2 regions of the Flavobacterium sp. 40-81 genome follow, and region 2 is predicted to be linked to the other one. Evidence: riboswitches for the same ligand, from Rfam matches in the RefSeq annotation. Region 2 holds a riboswitch; the other holds the start of a gene.

Region 1 (3,121 bases), on a different contig from region 2:
CATCCGGGCAATATCTAATGCTTCTTCATATTTCTCTTCTTTTATCAAACGCAAAAATTTTCGCGAGCCGGTAACATTGGTACGTTCTCCGACATTCACGAAAATACTTTCCGGTGTGATTAACAACGGTTCGAGTCCTGATAATTTTAAATATTTTTTACAGTCTGCTTCTGCCATTATGCGTTTACTTCTAAAATTCTTGGTTTGTATTCTTTTGCCACTTCAGCAATCAGTTTGATGTGCTCCGGCGTTGTTCCGCAGCATCCTCCGATGATGTTGATCAGGTTGTCGTCTAAGTATTCTTTGATCAGCAACTGCATCTCTTCCGGCGTCTGGTCATATTGTCCAAAAGCATTCGGCAATCCGGCATTCGGATGTGCCGATACATTAAAGGACGTGTTGTGTGCCAATCGCTTTAAGTAGGGTTTTAGCTGATCGGCTCCCAAGGCGCAGTTAAAGCCTACGCTTAACAAGGGGATATGAGAGATGGAGATCAAAAAGGCTTCTACGGTTTGTCCGGATAATGTTCTTCCGGAAGCATCGGTAATTGTTCCGCTCACCATGACAGGAATATCCAGGTTGCGTTCTTCCTTTACCTCATCTATTGCAAATAAGGCCGCTTTGGCATTGAGCGTATCGAAGATGGTTTCAACCAAAAGGATATCGCTTCCGCCATCGATCAACGCTTCTACCTGCTGTTTATAGGCAATTCTCAAATCGTCGAAAGTAACCGCCCTGAATCCGGGGTCGTTTACATCCGGCGACATGCTTGCCGTACGGTTGGTCGGCCCGATGGAACCGGCAACAAATCTTGGTTTTTCAGGGTTCTTAGCCGTAAACTCATCAGCAACTTCACGGGCTATTTTAGCCGATTCGTAGTTGAGTTCGTACACCAGGTCTTCCTGATGATAATCGGCCATACCGATAGTGGTTCCGGAAAAAGTATTGGTTTCCACAATATCGGCTCCGGCTTCAAAATATTTGGCATGAATTTCACGGATTGCCTGCGGCTGAGTGAGCGACAGCAAGTCGTTATTTCCTTTTAACGGATGTGGAAAATCTTTAAAACGTTCGCCTCTGAAATCTTCTTCAGAGAAGTTATAGCGCTGCAGCATGGTTCCCATTGCTCCGTCGAGAATGAGTATCCTGTTTTGTATGGCTTCTTTAATTTTTGACATTGGTTTGTTTTTTATTTTGTTCACAAACTTTGCCAAAGCACAATACTGTTTACAACGCAGTTAACGTATGGATATACGAAAACCGGGACTGTTTTATATTGTCTTTAGCAGCTTCCGAACCGGGTCCGGAATAAAAAAATGTCATCAGAAAATTGGAGGAGAATACCAGAAAAGTATTCTTTGTTATCTATCCTTAATCCGAAACAGGTTCCGTTTATAAGGTAGAATGTAGCACCTTCTTTATAGATAAAGGGTTGCTAAGGCTTCAATGGGTCTAATCCCTCCGCCTTTCGTGATAACATTTCAGTGTGTATAAGAACAGTGCAAAGTAAAGCAATTGTTTTATACCAACCAAATCTATCTTATAAGTTATTGCTTATCAGGATAGCGCCTGTTTTAAATCGTTAATAATATCGGTTACCGTTTCCAGTCCTACCGATACGCGTACCAGTCCATCGGTAATGCTCACTGCGAGTCGTTCTTCTTCCGTCAGTTTGCTGTGTGTTGTCGATGCCGGATGTGTTACTATCGTCCGGGTATCTCCCAGGTTAGCCGACAGGGAACACAATTGTATCTTATCCAGAAACTGTCTTCCGGCGTCAATACCGCCTTTGATTTCAAAAGCGACAATGTTTCCGCCCAATCGCATTTGCTTTTTAGCGATCTCATATTGCGGGTGGGATTTTAAAAACGGGTACTTCACCGTTTTTACATTCGGGTGTTCTTCTAAAAATGCCGCTACTTTCTCTGCATTTTCACAGTGCTTCTCGACTCTTACCGCCAAAGTTTCCAGGCTTTTGGACAATACCCAGGCATTGAACGGCGATAAAGACGGACCGGTATTCCGGGAGAACAGATAGATCTCACGGATCAGATCTTCTTTTCCTACCGTGATACCGCCCAGTACCCTTCCCTGACCGTCTATTAGTTTTGTTGCCGAATGGATCACCAGATCGGCACCAAATTGTATCGGGTTCTGGATATAGGGTGTTGCAAAACAGTTGTCGATAATCAGGATCAGGTTGTGCTTTTTCGCAAGCGCTCCCAAATATTCCAGATCCAGTATATCTACAGCAGGATTCGTTGGCGATTCGGCATACAGGATTTTTGTATTCGGCTGAATATAACGTTCAATCGTTTCCGGTTCGGCAATGCTAAAATAGGACGTCGTGATGTTCCATTTCGGGAAGTATCTGGTAAACAGCGTGTGTGTAGAACCAAAGACACTGCTGGCAGAAACAATATGATCTCCGGAGTTCAGCAATGCGGCAAAGGTGGAATAGACCGCTGCCATTCCGGTTGCAAAAGCATATCCGGCTTCGGCTCCTTCCATCTGGCAGATTTTCTCTACAAACTCGGTCGTATTCGGATTGCTGAAACGGCTGTAGATATTCCGGTCTTTTTCTTCGGCAAAGGAAGCCCTCATGTCTTCGGCATCTTCGAAGACAAAACTTGACGAAAGGTATAAAGGCACGGAATGTTCCAAATATTGCGAACGTTCTAACTGCGAACGTATGGCCCGGGTTTCAAATCCGAAGGTTTCAGTACTCATTTTATTTGTGTATTAAGTTGTTGCTGGTTTTGTTTTATGCTTATTTTTTTTCCGATAGTCTTAGTATGTCGCCAAAAACGCCTCTCGCCGTTACGGAAGCGCCTGCACCGGCTCCCTGTATTACAATGGGACGATCTCCGTATGAATCGGTATAGATTTCAAAAATTGAATCGGAACCTTTTAGCTGTCCTAAGGCGGAATCACTTGGTACGGAAACCAGTTTTACTTCGAGATTGCCTTTGTCCTGCTGCAGGTCGCCGGATAATTCCCCGATATAACGCAGCACATGATTTGGTTTTTGGGCGGCTTTCAGCTCGTCATAAATGCTGTCCAGTTCTTTTGTTCGCGTCAGGAATGCTGCTGCATTACCGGCTCTCAGGTTTTCCGGAAT
Region 2 (3,121 bases):
GCCCAGTTGCAGCCTGATCCATTTGGAAATACTGATCCCGGTTTTACTTTTCATGACATTCACCTGTCTGGCACTGTCAAGACATTGCAGCAGTTCTTCCTGCTGTGCAATAAAAATATCGAGAATAATTTCGTTTAAAGAAATGCCTAAAGGATCGTAAGCCCGGAATGTTTTCATTTTCTTGGTGCCGGTTTCTTTGATTGTCCGGACAAAATAACCGCCCAGTAATCCGCTTTTGTACACCGGTTCCGGTTTTTTAAATTTTGTATTGCGGATGGCGTTGTACAGCACTTTGGTGTAAAAATCACCATAACGGTTTAAATGCTCAATACATTCCAGTATGGTCCAGCTTTTGGTGAACTGCCGCCAGTTTAGCGTTTCGGTATCCAGTGTTTTAAAATGATTGGCAATCGCAATATTGTTAAGGGTTACCGCCGTAAGTTCGTCTAGTAATGCGTCTGTTTTCATGATTCAATTGTTTACTGCAAAATTCAGTGATAACAAGGAATTAAAAATTGATTCAGGTCAAGACTTTTTGATTCGTGAAAAAGTTTCGGCCGTCATCCGCAAATAGGAAGCGATGTATTTGTCCGGGATTTCCTGGAACAGCTGCGGACTTCTGTTCAGGATGCTTTTATACCGCTCGGCAGGTGAGGAGATCAGTAAATCTTTTTCCCGTTCCATTTGCTGTACAATCAAAAGGCTAAGGATGCTGTTCCATAATTTCAGCCGGCTGGCATCACTTTCGATAAATTCCAGTAAAACTTTTTTGGAAATCACTTTCACAGTGGTCTTTTTTAGCGCCTGAATGTAAAAACCGGTCGGTCTTTCGGTAAAAAAGCTGTCAATTGCCGTAATAAAGGAATCTTTATACCCAAAACGGATGGTGTTCTCTTCGTTACCGTCCAGGGTATAAATACGAAGGCTTCCGCTAATCACAAAGTATACAAAAGTGTTTACGGTGCCTTCACTGGCAAGGTATTCGTTCCGCCGGAATACGATTTCATTTTCCCAAAGTAAATTTTCGTTGAGTAGTGAATTTAATATTTCTATTGCTGTCATTGGTGTGAATATTGCCATAAAATTAATAAAAAAACGAATAATGCGAAATCCTGAGCTGCGTCTTTTAGCGTCAAATGTTGTTATTTTTTTATCAAAAAACGACTTGTTGTGAAAATAAGACAAAAAAAGAATTATATTTGCCGCCGTTATCACGAATCTCGCAAAAGAGATAGCAACCTGCAACAACGAGCAAGGTGCTAAAACGATAAGCCAATTCTGTTGGAAAAAATGTTGTTTTCACACACTACTTTCTTGACCAGTTTTGCTTGTCGTCGTGAGCTTAATTAAATTCATAAGCAATCGATGATGAAAAAATCTAAAAAAAAGGGCAATGCTTTAGCTTTGCTACCACTATTCGTATTTATTTTTACTTTTCTGGGTGCCGGAATCATTCTGAATGATTTTTATGCTTTCCCTTCACCGTTAGCTGTAGTGATTGGGATTATTGCAGCCTTTATCTTTTTTAAAAATACGACAGAAGATAAGATTGATACTTTAATTAAAGGCTGTGGCGACAGTAAAATCATGACCATGTGTCTTATTTACCTGTTGGCGGGCGGTTTTGCCAGTGTAACGCAGGCAATGGGAGCCGTGGAATCGATTGTAAACCTCGGAATCAACAACATTAATATTGAATATTTCCCGTTAGGAATTTTCCTGGTGGCTTCCTTTTTATCTACCGCTACCGGAACATCTGTAGGAGCGATAGTTGCTTTGGGCCCCATAGCGGTAAGCCTGGCCGATAAAAGCGGTGCTTCCTTACCGTTAATCTGCGGTTCGCTGTTAGGCGGTGCGATGCTGGGGGATAATCTGTCGATTATTTCCGATACCACTATTGCGGCGACGCAGTCTTTGGGTTGTGAAATGCGGGATAAATTTAAAGTCAACCTGTTTATTGCTCTGCCGGCTTCCATTATAACGGTAATTATTTTGTTGTACCTCGGTTTAACAACCGAAACCAGTGCCGTTGCCATCAACAAAGGGAATTATGAATTTATAGCGATACTGCCGTATTTTTTAGTAATCGGATTGGCGGTGATGGGAGTGAACGTTTTTGCAACCTTACTGATCGGGATATTGACTGCCGGATTTATCGGATTGGTTGGTCATGATTTTTCGGTTTTGGTTTTCGCACAGAAAATATATGAAGGATTTATCAGCATGATCGATATCTTCCTGCTGTCCATGTTAACCGGCGGTTTGGCGGCATTGGTGGCAAAAGCCGGCGGAATCGATTATGTGCTGCACAAAATAAAAGCCAGGATTAAAAGCAAGCGATCCGCACAAATGGGAATTGGTGCTTTGGTGAGCTTTACCAATCTTGCGATTGCGAACAATACGGTATCGATAGTGATTACCGGGAATATCGCCAGGGAGATTAATGACGAATACCATTTGAGTTCCCGTAAAACAGCAACCGTAATGGATATTTTCTGTTGTATTGTACAGGGCATACTGCCGTATGGTGCGCAGGTATTGCTGTTGCTGAACTATGCGGGCGGGAAACTCCATTTTACCGACCTGATCATGAATACCTGGTATGTGGTATTCCTGTTTCTGTTTACGATGATTGCAATTAATAACCGTCATTGGGACAGGTTAACCAATAAATTCTTTAAAGTTTAAAACAATAGGATAAGGATTAAAACCGAATTGTTATATTTGTCTTTCATTTCAAATAAACAAACTTTAATTTTTAATATGAAATTACTAGAAGGAAAAACCGCAATCATCACAGGAGCGAGTAGAGGAATCGGAAGAGGAATTGCCGAAGTATTTGCAAAACAAGGTGCAAATGTAGCTTTTACTTATAGTTCTTCTGCAGAAGCGGCAAAAGCTTTAGAAAATGAATTAATAGCTTTAGGAGTAAAAGCAAAAGGATACCAGTCGAATGCTGCGGATTTTAACGAAGCACAGCAGTTAGTAGACAATGTAATTGCCGAATTCGGAAACGTTGATATTTTAATTAACAATGCCGGAATTACAAAAGATAACCTTTTAATGCGTATTTCTGAAGAAGATTTCGATACGGTTATTGATGTTAACTTAAAATCGGTTT

What was found. A riboswitch is a leader RNA that binds a small molecule or an ion and turns the genes downstream of it on or off. The one in region 2 is predicted to bind S-adenosylmethionine.
Region 1: it holds a riboswitch for S-adenosylmethionine, as region 2 does, so the genes downstream of both, BGO42_RS01610 (homocysteine S-methyltransferase family protein) here and BGO42_RS11185 (Na+/H+ antiporter NhaC family protein) in region 2, are expected to answer to the same signal.

The regions. Positions count from the first base shown of each region.
Region 1 is NZ_MKTM01000008.1:54,223-57,343, forward strand. It holds gene metH (methionine synthase) at 1-177, opposite strand, end outside; gene BGO42_RS01610 (homocysteine S-methyltransferase family protein) at 177-1,178, opposite strand; SAM riboswitch class I at 1,359-1,480, opposite strand; gene BGO42_RS01615 (trans-sulfuration enzyme family protein) at 1,558-2,730, opposite strand; gene thrA (bifunctional aspartate kinase/homoserine dehydrogenase I) at 2,771-3,121, opposite strand, start outside.
Region 2 is NZ_MKTM01000030.1:11,865-14,985, reverse strand. It holds gene BGO42_RS11195 (DinB family protein) at 1-468, opposite strand, end outside; gene BGO42_RS11190 (Crp/Fnr family transcriptional regulator) at 526-1,062, opposite strand; SAM-I-IV-variant riboswitch at 1,204-1,301, shown strand; gene BGO42_RS11185 (Na+/H+ antiporter NhaC family protein) at 1,369-2,688, shown strand; gene fabG (3-oxoacyl-[acyl-carrier-protein] reductase) at 2,764-3,121, shown strand, end outside.